2 linked regions of the Syntrophotalea carbinolica DSM 2380 genome follow. The protein of the gene in region 1 interacts with the protein of each later gene in a pairwise test. Links are inferred from orthologs where the notes say so. Each region holds a gene or a part of one and is shown in the gene's direction. Other genes may lie near its edges.

Evidence for each region. The genes of interacting proteins can lie anywhere in the genome.
Region 2: the proteins of PCAR_RS15150 (region 1) and lpdA interact in binary tests that used the Escherichia coli proteins (3 or more experiments, as listed by UniProt). The link is inferred for Syntrophotalea carbinolica DSM 2380 from one-to-one orthologs.

What each region holds. Positions count from the first base shown.
Region 1 is NC_007498.2:3,256,505-3,264,479, reverse strand. Bases 2,837-5,843 are described here. They hold PCAR_RS15150 (ATP-dependent helicase), read left to right. Parts: upstream 2,837-3,236; coding sequence 3,237-5,450; downstream 5,451-5,843. Other genes in these bases: pgaA (poly-beta-1,6 N-acetyl-D-glucosamine export porin PgaA), read left to right, coding at 5,734-5,843; PCAR_RS15155 (chloride channel protein), read left to right, coding at 2,837-3,244. In the rest of the region: PCAR_RS15160 (FprA family A-type flavoprotein), read left to right, coding at 1-1,188; more of PCAR_RS15155, read left to right, coding at 1,439-2,836; more of pgaA, read left to right, coding at 5,844-7,975. UniProt on the Escherichia coli protein: A helicase with DNA-dependent ATPase activity. Unwinds DNA duplexes with 3'-5' polarity. Translocates on single-stranded DNA with 3'-5' polarity. Initiates unwinding more efficiently from a nicked substrate than double-stranded DNA.
Region 2 is NC_007498.2:430,233-436,328, forward strand. The notes cover bases 2,325-5,297. They hold lpdA (dihydrolipoyl dehydrogenase), read left to right. Parts: upstream 2,325-3,091; coding sequence 3,092-4,504; downstream 4,505-5,297. Other genes in these bases: lipA (lipoyl synthase), read left to right, coding at 2,325-3,042; PCAR_RS02415 (nitroreductase family protein), read left to right, coding at 4,813-5,297. Outside these bases: PCAR_RS02395 (alpha-ketoacid dehydrogenase subunit beta), read left to right, coding at 1-470; PCAR_RS02400 (2-oxo acid dehydrogenase subunit E2), read left to right, coding at 476-1,828; more of lipA, read left to right, coding at 2,113-2,324; more of PCAR_RS02415, read left to right, coding at 5,298-5,640; PCAR_RS02420 (3-hydroxyacyl-CoA dehydrogenase), read left to right, coding at 5,842-6,096. UniProt on the Escherichia coli protein: Lipoamide dehydrogenase is a component of the glycine cleavage system as well as of the alpha-ketoacid dehydrogenase complexes.

The sequences.
Region 1 (7,975 bases):
ATGATACCGAAAAAATTAGCCGAAGGCGTTTACGAAGTCGGTGCCATAGATTGGAATGTACGCGATTTTCATGGTTACTCGACCGATCTTGGCTCCACATACAATGCTTATCTGATCGTCGACGAAAAAATCGCCTTGATCGATACGGTCAAAAAGGAATTCACCGGGCAGTTGCTGGAAAAGGTTTCCCAGATCGTCGATCCCGCCAAGATCGATGTGGTGATCAGCAATCACACCGAAATGGACCATTCGGGAGGTTTGCCGGCGGTCATGGAGGTTATCGGCAAGGACAAGCCGATCTACTGCTCTAAGATGGGGCTGAAAAACCTGCGCCGGCATTTCCCTGCCGGGCTGAATCTGCAGGAAGTGGCGGACGGCCAGGAGCTGAGTCTGGGCAAGCGTACCCTGCAGTTTCTCGAAACCCGCATGATTCACTGGCCGGACAGCATGTTCAGCTACCTTAAAGAGGAGCAGATTCTTTTTTCCAGCGACGGTTTCGGTCAGCACTATGCCGGTCCGGAGCGTTTTGACGATGAAGTCGGCGAGGCCATCATGTGGCACGCCAAAAAGTATTTCGCCAATATCCTCTGGCCGTTTGCACCTCTGATTCAGAAGCTTCTGGACAAGGTGATGGGTATGAACCTGCCTATCAAGATGATCTGTCCCGACCATGGCATCATCTGGCGCCAGGATCCGTCCAAAATCATCAATGCCTATGTGGAATGGTGCAAGCAGCAACCCGAGGACAGCGCCCTGGTGATCTACGATACCATGTGGCACAGCACCGAGGCCATGGCCGAGCAAATTGTCGCCGGTTTGTGGGAAGTTGGCGTCAAGGCTCAGCCGATGCATGCCCGCAGCGTGCATCGCAGCGACATCATCACCGCCGCCTTCGATGCCAAGGCTCTGATTGTCGGTTCGCCGACGCTTAATAACGGCATCTTCCCGACACTGGCCGATGTCCTGACCTATCTGAAAGGTCTCAAACCCAAGAACAAGTTGGGGGCGGCTTTCGGTTCCTACGGCTGGAGCGGCGAGGCACCCAAGATGGTGCATCAAATGCTGGCCGACATGTCTTTGGAGATGGTCGAAGAGCCGCTTCGGGTCGAGTTCGTTCCCGAGCGGGAAACGCTGGAGTCCTGTCGTGATTTCGGGCGTCGTGTCGGGCAGGCTATAAAAAAAGATTGATTTTCAAGGCTGTTATTCGGTCAAAGGGCTGCTCTTCGTGAGTGGCCCTTTGTGTTTTATGCTGCAAAAAAAAGCGGTTTTCAGGGAAGAAGGTTGATTTAGCCGTTTCAACATTCTACTATACCCTGTTAATTTGTCTTGCCCCGGACCATTTCGGGGCTCACCCGGTTCCGCAACACAGGTCCCGCCCGGGACGAGGGAATCGGGCGTTGGTGTTTCCTTTTTTGAATTGCACACGACGAGTCGTATCATGCCGCACAGCGTACTTACTTCAGAGGCTATCGATTGGATCAGGGAACGTGTCCCGGCTTTTTTAAGCCGTCTGGGGATCAGCGAGCATACTTTCATGGCGCTGCTTGCACTGGGCGTGGGCGTGATGTCGGGGCTTGGGAACTTCATCTTTCGAAAGACCATCGACCTGATCCATTTGCTGGTGATAGAGCAGGGGGTGCGATTCTTTCACATATCCTTTGAACAGTGGAGTGCCGCGCGGTTCTGGTCGGTGCTGTTTCCGGTTACCGCCGGGGTGTTGATGATCCCTTTCGGGCTTTTCTTTGCCAAGGACCTGCGATTCGGTTTTTCCCATTTTCTCGAGCGGGTCAACCTGCGGGGGGCCAAAATCCCCGGTCGCACCATTGTGACCCGCGGGCTGGCCAGCGCCATCACGCTGGGCGCGGGCGGTTCGGCCGGGCAGGAAGGCCCCATTGCCCAGATCGGCGGTGCTATCGGCAGTCAGGTCGGCCAGCTTTTCAAGGTCAGTGGCGAGCGCCTGAAGCTGCTGGTGGCTTGCGGGGTTGCCGGGGGCATCGCCGCGACTTTCAATGCGCCCATCGCCGGGGTGTTTTTCGCCCACGAAATCGTACTGCTGTCGTCCTTTGAACTGACCAGTTTTACCTCCATCGTCATATCGAGCGGTATCGCAACGGTGGTTTCCCGCGCCCTGCTGGGCAATATGCCGGCTTTGCGGGCTCCGGTCCACATGCTGGCGCATCCCTGGGAGCTGGCTTTTTATCTGGTGCTCGGCATGCTGGTCGGGGTGTTGGCGGTAGGCTTCACTACCGCTCATTACCGTATCGTCGATCGCCTCGCCGCCCTGAAGGTGCACCGCCTGGTCAAACCGATAGTCGGGGGCGCCCTGGTCGGTATCATCGGCATCTTCTTCCCCCAGGTGTTCGGCAACGGCTACGAATTTATCGAAAACGTGTTGCTGGGCGAGGGCGTGCTGTTGTTGTTGGGCTGCCTGGTGCTGGCCAAGGCCCTGGCGACTTCGCTGACTCTCGGTTCCGGGTTGCCGGGCGGCATGTTTGCACCGTCGCTGTTCATCGGCGCCGTGACCGGCGGCGCGTATGGCAAAGCGTTGCAGATACTTTTCCCCGGCACGGTGCCGGCCACCGGTCCCTACGCCCTGGTGGGAATGGGGGCGTTTCTGGCCGCCGCCACCCATGCGCCAATGACGGCTATTTTTCTGTTGTTCGAGATGACCGGCAGCTACGATCTCATCATTCCCATCATGTTGTGCTGCGTGGTCGGTACCGCCATCAGCCGGCACCTCAAAAAAGACAGCCTCGATACCGTCGAGCTGTCCCGGGCCGGCATTAATCTGGAGGCGGGCAAAGAACGTAATATCATGAAGTCCCTGCGGGTCGGCGACGTTATGACCCGCGATCCCGAGTCGATTCCCGAAAACATGACGTTGCGGCAATTCAACCAGTTTATTGCCAGTACCAAACATACCAATTTCCCTCTCATCAATCGCAATGGAGGCTTGACCGGCATTATCTCGGTGCAGGACTTCCTGGGCGTGGTATTCGAAGGCGATCTGTTCGACCTGGTGGTGGTCAAGGAGTTGGCCACTCTCGATGTGGTTACCGTCAGTACCGGGGACAACCTCGACCAGGCCATGCGCAAGATCGGATATCGCAACATCGAACAGTTGCCGGTGGTCGATGAGCGCAACGGGCGCAAGCTGATCGGTATTGTCAGCCGGCGGGATATGGTGTCGGCCTACAACCGGGCCCTCATGGTGCGCTCCATGGAGGACGATGACGATGAGTGATCTGCTGACCTCTCTCAACGACTGCCAGCGGCAGGCCGTACTGCATGAGGACGGGCCGCTGCTTATCCTGGCCGGGGCCGGTTCGGGCAAGACCCGGACCTTGACCCATCGCATCGCCTACCTGATCCAGCAACAGCAGGTCGAACCCTGGCAGGTGCTGGCGGTGACCTTCACCAACAAGGCCGCGGCCGAAATGCGTGAACGTCTGCAGAGCCTGGTGGGCAACATCGATGGGTTGTGGATCAGCACCTTCCATGCGGCCTGTGCGCGCATTTTGCGGCGGGACGGCGAGGTGCTCGGCTACGGCCGTGACTTTACCATCTACGACGACCAGGATCAGCAGCGCCTGATCAAGGATTGCCTGGCCCAGCTGCGTATCACCGAAAAAGACCTCAAGCCGCGAGCCGTGGCCACCGCCATCGATCAGGCCAAAAATCGCGGTCTGCTGCCCGAGGAGTATATCCCCGGGGATCATCGTGGCGAGCAGGTGGCTCGCGTGTATGAGCTTTATCAGAAGCGTTTGCAGCAGGCCAACGCCCTCGATTTCGGCGATCTGCTGCTGCAGACGGTGCGTCTGTTCCGCGAGTATTCGCATATCCGCGACGCTTATCGCCGACGGTTTGCGCATCTGCTGGTCGATGAATTTCAGGACACCAACCAGGTGCAGTACGCCATGGTCAAGGCGTTGGCCGACGACGGGCGCCATCTGTGCGTGGTCGGGGACGACGATCAGTCCATTTATGCCTGGCGCGGTGCCGAAATCGGCAATATCCTCAATTTCGAGCGGGATTTTCCCGGTGCCAGCGTCATCCGACTGGAACAGCACTATCGTTCTTCCGCCACGATTCTTGAAGCGGCCGGCGAGGTGGTGGCCTGCAATATCGGGCGCAAGGGCAAGACCTTGTGGACCGATAACCCGGCCGGCGAGCCTTTGACCCTCGAACCCTTGCCCGACGATCTGGAGGAAGCGCGTTTTGTTGCTGCCGAAATCGCCCGCTTGCGCGATGCCGGACGTCATTTGCGCGATGTGGCGGTATTTTATCGTACCAATGCCCAGTCCCGGGTGCTGGAGGAAACCCTGGTGCGCGAGGGCCTGCCGTACGTCATGGTCGGCGGGGTAAAGTTTTATGCCCGCATGGAGATCAAGGACGTGCTGGCGTATCTCAGAGCGCTGGCCAATCCGGCGGATTCCCTGTCGGCCCGGCGTATCGTCAATGTGCCGTCGCGCGGTATCGGCGCCGTGACCACCGGTCGTATCGCCGAGCACGAAGAAGAGGCCGGCGGGTTTCTGGCGGCTTGTCGTCTGTGTCTGGAACGGGGGGTGCTCAAGGGCGCTGCGGCCAAGAAAGTCGCCGCGTTCAGCGCGTTCATGGAGCGCTTTGCACAACGCATGACAGAGGTGCCGTTCCCTCAGTTGACCGCCGATCTGCTCGAGGAAAGCGGTTATGCGCCGAATCTGCGGGAAGAGGCCCAGTCGGCCATGACCGAGGGCGAACGAAAAGAAGCCAAGGGGCGCCTGGAAAACCTCGAACAGTTACTGGCCGGCATGGAAGAGCACCAGGCGACGGAGAGCTCTCTGCAGGAGTATCTCGAGCAGGTGGCCCTGGTCACCGACCTCGACTCCTACGATACCCGCCTTGATCGGGTGACCCTCATGACCCTGCATGCGGCCAAGGGGCTGGAGTTTCCGGTGGTGTTCATGACCGGCATGGAGGAGGGTATCTTCCCCCATGGTCGCGCGGCCGGAGAGCGCGACGATGTCGAGGAGGAGCGTCGTCTGTGTTACGTCGGGATGACCCGTGCCATGCAGAAGCTCTATCTCACCCACGCCCGCCGTCGCCGGATCTACGGCGATTACCAATACAACGCTCCCAGCCGTTTTCTCGCTGAAATCCCGCCGCATCTGATGGGGGACAAGCCGGCCCCCGCGTTGCAGAAACCGGCCACCCACAACCTGGCCTCGGTGTTCGAGCAAATCGAACCGACCCCCTTCGAGGAGAGCGAGGATTTTTTTGAGGATGTGCAAGTGGTGCCCGAAGCCGAAGAGGGCTTGCGGGTCGGGTTGCATGTGCGTCACGTTAAATTCGGCGTCGGCGTCGTGCGTCGTCTGGAAGGCAACGGTGATCAGCAGAAAGTCATCGTTCAGTTCCCCGGCGTGGGTTTGAAAAAACTGCTGGTCAAATTTGCCGGCCTCGAGCCGGCCTGAATGGTCCGTTAGCTCTGCCTTTCCCCTGTGATGGCCCCTCCCTGAAGCGATTCTGGCATGCCTGCCGTTTGAATTCTGACTATAACAGTGTTTTTTTGTAATGAAAAAATTATGATTATTTGTTATCATGTCAATTCTTTTAATTCATGTGAAAAATCTTACTTGTTAAGTGCGGCCCGGCAGGCGGCCGGTGTGGATATATCAGGGGGACATCAGCGTGAGGGGTACCAGCGGCTCGCTCAGAGCCTTTCTGCAAGGGTTATCATATGTGCGGCGGTGGCGTGTGTCTGTCACCATTTTGACAATAACGCTGTTGTTTTCCAGTCTGATGTTGCTTGTCGTTGCCCCGGCATGGGCACAACCGCCAGTTTTGGACCATCACCAAGCGGTGGAACTGGCGCGTCAGGGAGATTATGCCGAGGCTCTGCCATTGCTGGAACAGCTGCATCGCAGCAACCCTGCCAATCAACCCCTTCTCAATGATTATCTTGCCGTTCTGGCCTGGGCGGGAGAAGATGCCCGCGTAGCGGGCCTGTTCGAGCAGGCGGATCCACAACGGATCCCTTTCTATGTGCTGGAAGCGATCGCCGAATCCCTGCGTCGTCAGAAATCCTTCGATAAGGCCGAAACTCTTTATCGACTCGGCATCGAACGCTTTAGTTCGCAGCCCTCTTTGCGTGTGGGGCTGCTCCTTACCCTGGCCGACGCCGGCAAACATAGTGAAGCCGCCGATCTTGCCAAATCCCTCGAGCAACTCTACCCGGGGCATATCGGGACACAGTACGCCCTAGCTCATGCGGCTGAAGGGCGCGGTGATTATGTGACCGCCTTACAGTGCTACCAGCGCATCCTAACCTGGCAACCACAGTCGCAGTGGGCACAGCGTATGGAGATCCTGACTCTCGCGGCCATCGGCGATCCCTTTCTGGCCGGTGAACTGGCGGAACAGCGGCCGGGTCTTTTAACCGATTCAGAAATTCATCGTCTGCGGGCCAACCGTGCGGCCCTGGTCACCCGCTGGGGCAGTTACGGCAGCGAAGTGCATAAGGAACGGTTTGACGGAACCGATCGTGCTCTGGAAATGTTGGAGGCCAATGAACGGGCGGCCCGTGCCGACCTTCCCCGGAGTGAAGGTTTTGCCCGGCGGGCCCGCATCGATCGTTTGGTGGCTTTGCGTGACCGGGTGGAAATGGCTCGTGTGGTGGAGGAGTACCGTTCTTTACAGGTCGATCCCGACGAACTGCCTCCCCATGCCCAGCAGGCTGTCGCCGACGCTTTTCTGTATCTGGAAGAGCCGGTCCGGTCTGCAGACCTTTATCGGCGGGTATTGGCGGCCCAACCTGATAATTTTGAAGCTACCCAGGGTTTATTTTATGCCTACCTCGAGCAGGAAGATTTCGATGGTGCCCTGGCGTTGGCCGAAAAGACGCTGACGGAGCAGGCCGATGGTCCCAAGAGATTGGAGGCGGAGTTGCTGTCCATTCTGGGGCAGATCTTTGCTGGAGATCTGAAGGAAGGCGAAGCCCGTTTGACCCCGCTGTACCATCAGGCTCCGGCCAATCTCGATATTCTGGGTGAAATGGGCGGTGTATACGGTGCCCGTGGATGGCCGCGGCGCGCGGAACAAGCTTACCGTCTCGGACTGGCCCTCGACCCGGCCTATCTATCGCTGCGCACAGGCTATGCGGAAAACCGCATGGACCTCAACGAATTCGAACAGGCCGGGACCCTCATCGGCGAGTTGGGTGCCGAATATCCCGAGCATAAGGCGGTGCAGCGTCTGCAACGGTTGTGGGAAGCCCATAATATGCGGGAGTTGCAGGTCTCCGTCGCCGCCGGTTGGAGTAGCGGATCGACCTTTGGCAGCCGCGACCTCTCGCTGGCGGCAACCCTGTTCTCCTCGCCGGTCCGCCATCGCTACCGGGGATTTGCAGCTACCTATCTGCAGCATGCTTCTTTTCCCGAGGGGGATAAAACCCTGCAGCGCTTCGGGGCTGGGATTGAATATCGGCATCGGAATGTTCAGGGTACGGCCGAAATGACCTGGAGCCTTTCCGGCGGGCAAAAATTGGGGGCGCGTTTGGCCGCCGTCTGGACACCGGACGATGTGTGGTCGATTCCCGTCGACATGGAACTGTTCAGCCGCGATACCCCTCTGCGCGCCCTTAAGCACGGCATTCATGCCGACTCGGCGAGTATCGGCGTCAATTATCGCCGCGATGATTTGCGGCGCTATTGGCTGCGTGCCGGATTTATGGATTTCAGCGACGGTAATTTCCGTTACAGTCTGCTTGGCGGGGTCGAACAGGGGCTGATCGTTTGGCCTCACTACCGGCTCGACGGTCTCCTCGAGTTTTATACCTCGGCCAACAACGAAGACAATACGTATTATTTCAATCCCAGCCGGGATGCCGATATCACCCTGACCCTCGCCAATGATTGGCTCCTTTACCGCCATTACCGTTTTTCCTTCCGCAACCGTTTGGCCGTCAGTGTGGGCGGTTATTGGCAACAGGATTTTGGCA
Region 2 (6,096 bases), 2.8 Mb from region 1 along the record:
TGTTCTTCGAGCACAAAGCTCTTTACACCATGAAGGGCGAGGTTCCTGAAGAGCACTACACCATTCCTCTGGGCAAAGCCAATGTTGTTCAGGAAGGTAAGGACGTTACCATCGTTGCTCTGGCCCGCATGGTTCAGTTCGCCGAAAAGGCTGCCAAGAAGCTGGCCAAAGACGGTATCGAGTGCACCATTATCGATCCCCGTACCATCTCGCCGATGGACTGGGACGCCATCTACTCCAGCGTCGAGAAGACCGGTCGCCTGGTGGTTGTTGACGAAAGCTATGACCTCTGCGGCGTTGCTTCCGATATCTGCGGGCACGTGTCCCAGAATGTGTTCGGCGCTTTGAAGGCAGCTCCCCAGATGGTAACGGCTCCGTTCGTTCCTACGCCTTTTGCAGCCAATCTTGAGGCCGCTTACCTGCCTGACGCTAAGAAAATCGAAGCGGCTGTACGTAAAACCATGGAGTAAGTATCATGAGTGACAATAGAATCATAGCTCTCACCATGCCCAAGTGGGGCCTGACCATGGAAGAAGGCACCATCTCTTCCTGGCTGATGGACGAGGGCGACACTATCGAAGTCGGGAGTGAAATTCTCGAAGTCGAAACCGACAAGATCGCGCAGCCCGTTGAAAGTGCTGTCGAAGGTATCCTGCGTCGCAAGATCGGTGAAGAAGACGAAGAATACCCTGTGAAGGCTCTGATCGGGATCATCGCTGCAGAGGATGTCACCGAAGAGGAAATCGACGCGTTTATCGCCAGCTACGGCGGCGAAGGTGCTGAGGGTTCCGATGAAGATGAAGCTCCTGCAGAAACCGCTGCTGCACCTGAAGGTATCTATGAGCTGACCATGCCCAAGTGGGGCCTGACCATGGAAGAAGGCACCATCTCTTCCTGGCTCATCGACGAAGGGGATGAAGTCGAAGTCGGTACCGAGATCATGGAAGTTGAGACGGATAAGATCGCTCAGCCGGTTGAAAGTACCGTGGCAGGTGTGTTGCGTCGCAAGATCGGTGAAGAGGACGAGGAATATCCGGTAAAAGCCTTGATCGGTATTATTGCCGATGCCTCGGTATCCGATGCCGATATCGATGCTTACCTTGCCAGCCGTGGTGGCGAAGCCGCCTCGGGTGACGAGGAAGAAGAAGCTGCAGCTCCGGCGCAGCCGACCAGCAAGCCGATGTCGGCCATGCGTGCCGCCATCTCCAATACGGTGACCAACTCGTGGACTATTCCCCAGTTCCCGGTCACCATGGGCATCGAGATGGGTGCGGCCAAGGAATTCCGTGCCGGTCTCAAGGCTGCAGGCAAGGCTGTTTCCATGAACGATATGGTAATCAGGGCCTGTGGCAAGGCCATCGAGCAGTACCCGATGGTTAACGCCACTCTGGGCGGCAAGGAATATGGCCTTAATGCCGATGTAAACATCGCCGTTGCCGTCGGCACCGACGATGCTCTGATGATGCCGGTTGTCAAGGGCTGTCAAGCCCTCAGCCTTGAAGAAGTTGCCAGCGCTTCCCGCGCTGTAATCGACAAGGTTAAGGCCGGTACCTGCGGCCCTGCTGAAATGGCTGGTGGTAACTTCGCCATTTCCAACCTGGGTATGCTCGGGGTCGATTCATTCGGTGCCCTGGTGCCCCCGGGAATGTCTGCGATCCTGGCAGTTGGCGGCATCAAAGACGAAGTCGTAGTGAAAGATGGCGAAATGGTTCCCGTGTCAACGATGAAGGTGACCCTGGTAGCCGACCACCGGGTGGTGGACGGGTTGTACTCCGCCCAGTTCCTGGTGGAACTGAAGCGTCTTCTGGAAAATCCCGAAGAGCTTTAATTTTAGATAGCAAAAAGCCGGCACCCCCTCAAAGGGGTGCCGGTCGATAAAAGATTTCGCGGAATAGCGTTTGTGTATATTTGGTATAGTCGGATCATGAAAAAAGAGTCAGGGGTTGTTGGTCTTGCTCAGGATTTCATGTGCCGGGGATGACAGCCCATGTTGAGCTGCTGATCGAAGGCGATTGGGTCGGTCAGGTTCGAAGAGTTGTGATGATTCTGCACGAGACGGTATTACGGGTTTGATGCCGCACAAAGGGCATCGGGAAGATAAGGGTCACGATCATGGATGTTGGACAAAAAAAACGTGGTGCCGATAAAACGGCCCTAGCGACGACTGATGAGCAAGGCGCTTTGTCCAAGCCGACCTGGATCCGCGCCAAGGCGCCGATCTCGCCGGAGGTTGGCAGGTTGACGGGAATCCTGCGTGATTTGCATCTGCATACGGTGTGCGAAGAGGCCAGCTGTCCCAACCTCGGCGAATGTTTCAAGCGTGGGACGGCAACCTTCATGATCATGGGCGATGTCTGTACGCGTCGTTGTCCCTTTTGCGACGTGGCACATGGCCGGCCTGCTGCCTTGGATACCGAAGAGCCGGGACATCTGGCGGACGCCATCGGCGCCATGAAGCTCAAATACGTGGTGATCACCTCGGTGACCAGGGACGATCTGGAAGATGGCGGCGCCGCACATTTCGCACAGTGTATCGAATCCATCCGCAAGAAAACCGAGGGTGTCAAGGTGGAGATCCTGGTGCCTGATTTCCGGGGGCATGTCGATGCCGCCCTCAAGAACCTCGGCAACTGTCTGCCCGACGTGTTTAACCATAATCTTGAAACGGTACCGCGTCTTTATGCGGAGTCACGACCTGGTGCCCGTTATCACGAATCTTTGCGGTTGTTGCAGCGGTTTAAGGAAACCTATCCCGGTATACCGACCAAATCCGGCCTGATGCTGGGATTGGGCGAAACAGACGAAGAGATCCTTGAAGTTATGCGGGATTTGCGGGTGCACGGTTGCGATATGCTGACCATCGGACAGTATCTGCGACCCAGTCGCCATCATCTGCCGGTTCAGCGCTATGTAACCCCGGAGCAGTTCGAGGCGTTTCGGGTTGCCGGTTTAAAGATGGGCTTTTCCCAGGTCGCTTCAGGGCCGCTGGTGCGTTCTTCCTATCACGCCGATCTACAGGCAAAAGAAGTTTTGCATACATGACAAGCCGCGGTTAAAACCCAGGAGTTTTGCCGCATAAGGAGAATATAAAATGGCTGACGAAATTTTCGATCTTATCGTATTGGGTGCCGGTCCCGGAGGTTATGTCGGGGCGATCCGCGCAGCTCAGCTCGGCATGAAGGTCGCCGTGGTGGAAAGTCGTCCGACCCTCGGCGGTGTGTGCCTTAACGAAGGCTGCATTCCGAGTAAAGCGCTGCTCGACTCCAGCGAACATTTCGCTCTGGCGCGGGACAAGTTCGATATGCACGGCATCGAGATCCCTGCACCGAAGCTTAACCTGGCCAAGATGATGGAGCGCAAGGAAGGCGTTGTCAGCGATCTTACCGGCGGCATCGCGTTCCTTTTCAAAAAGAATAAAGTTACCTGGATCAAGGGCCGCGGCAAGCTGCTCGGAGCCGGTGGCGACGGTCTGCAGCAGGTTGAAGTGACCGGTAAGAACGCCGGCGTGGTCAAGGGCAAGAATGTTCTGCTGGCTACCGGCGGCAAGGTTGCGCAGGTTCCCGGCATTACCGTAGACAACGATGTGATCATCGACAACGTCGGCGCCCTGAGCATTGATAAAGTCCCCGAACATCTGATGATCATCGGCGCCGGCTATATCGGTCTGGAGCTCGGATCCGTGTGGTTGCGCCTCGGCTCCAAGGTTACCGTGGTCGAAATGTTGCCCAAAATGCTGCCTAAGACCGACGCCGATACCACTCAGGCGCTGCAGCGCTCCCTGAAAAAACAGGGCATGACCTTCAACATGGGCACCACCGTCGGCGGTATCGAAGTGTCCGGCGGTAAGGCGACCGTGAAATTGGTCAAAAACGATAAAGAAAAAGAAGTTGTGTGCGACAAGGTGCTCATGTCCATCGGTCGCAAGCCCAATACCGACGGCCTCGGTCTGGAAGAACTCGGTGTGGAAATGGGCGAGCGCGGAACCATCAAGGTCGATGACAATTACGCCACCAATGTCCCGGGTATCTACGCTATCGGCGACCTGATCCCCGGCCCCATGCTGGCGCACAAAGCCTCCGAAGAAGCCGTGGTTTTCGTGGAGCGCCTGGTCGGGAAAAATTCCGAAGTTCACTACGGTACCATCCCCGGTGTCTGCTATACCTGGCCGGAAGTGGCTTCCGTCGGCAAAACCGAGCAGCAGCTGCAGGAAGAGGGTACCCCCGTCAAAGTCGGTAAATTCAATTTCGTCGGCAACGGTCGTGCCCGCGCCATGGCGGAAACCGAAGGTTTCGTCAAGATCATCGCCCATGCCGAGAACGGGCAGGTGCTGGGTGTGCACATCTTCGGGCCTCGCGCTTCCGATATGATTGCTGAAGCCGTGGCGGTTATGAGCTACGGCGGTACGGCCCACGACATCGGTGCCATGTTCCACGGTCATCCGACCCTGTCCGAAGCGGTCAAGGAAGCCGCTCTGGATGTGGACGGCGCCGCCGTACACTGCTGATAAATCTAAACGTGAAAATAACTGTTTTAGGCTAGTCCTGCGAGGGCTGACCTGCTTGCCGGGAGGTGGACCTCCTAGCCGCCTCCCGGTCTTTTTACCGTTTTATTCTTCCTCTCCAAGTTCCTCCTGTACCAAGTGGAAACGATTCGGGTCCGTTTCCACTTGGATTTTTTCCATGGGGAGATGGGTAGAGGACAGGTTGTTTGTGGAAATCCGGCAAGCGTATCGTGGCGCTTGCCTTCATGGCCGGGGTGATTGTCATGCCGCCGATGCCATGACCATAATTCAAACGGGAAACAGGGGAGACCATGAAACAGTTCAAGGTGGATAAATCACGTTGTACCCAATGTGGCGAATGTATTCAGGATTGTGTGTTCGGGTTGCTCAGCATGGAGCAAGGTTATCCGGCATTGCCCGCCGATAAAGAGTCTGTCTGCATCGAATGCCAGCACTGTATGGCGGTTTGCAAACCCGGTGCGATAAGTATTTTAGGATTGGATCCGGCCGATAGTATGCCGTTGGAAGGCCGGTTTCCGAATCAACATCAGATGGAGACCTTGATCAAGGGGCGCCGATCCATCCGGCGGTATGCGCCCGAACCCCTTGCCAGTGAAACCATCGACGAGTTGTTGAAAATAACCGCGCACGCGCCTACGGGGGTTAACGCCCGCGGGGTGGAGTTCCTGGTTGTCGAGGATCCGGCGACCATGGCGGCTATTAGGCAGGAAACCCTGGAAGCGTTACAGGATCTGGCTCGCAGGGATGCGATCCCGGATAACTTGTGCATCATGAAAGACATCGTTCCGCTGATGGAACAGGGGCTTGATCCGATTTTCCGAAATGCTCCGCATCTGCTGATTGCCTCGGCCGCACAAGGGGTCCCTTGCCGGGAGGCGGATGTGTTTATTGCTCTGAGTTATTTTGAGCTGTTGGCTGCCAGTGCCGGTATCGGTACCACCTGGTGTGGACTTGGCAAGTGGGCCATGGTCGATCTGGCACCGCAATTGTTGAAGTCGGTAGGTGTTCCCGAGGACCATGACGTGGTGTACCTGATGCTGTTCGGTACGCCGGATGTGAAGTATTATCGGACGGTACAGCGGGACCAGGACGCTAAAATACGGCGCCTGGTGAAGTAGCTTTTCTGCGATCTGAAAGCGAAAGACCGCTCAATCGATACGGTGGCGGCCGTAGGGGGCAGCTGAGTTGAACTCCTTTGGTATTTCGAGTCATCAGGTTGCCCGCCATCGACGGGACACAGAAGTTTTGTATTGATTGTATTGCTTTGTTAGGGAGGGATTTTCTTGAAAGCATGGATGTTTGCGTAAAGGAGATCGCTAATGGAGCTGAAAGATATAAATCAGGTGCTGGTTGTGGGCGGCGGCACCATGGGGCGGCAGATTGCATTTCAGTGTGCGGCTCACGGATACTTTGTCACAATCTATGATATATCCGCGGAGGTCTTGCAGGCGACCCAGAAGCGGATTGGGGCCTACGCGGATTATCTCGTGGCCGAAGGTCATATACAACCGCAGGCGGCGAAAAGGGCAATCAACCGTATTTCGATCAGTACCGATGCCCGCCAGGCGGCCAAT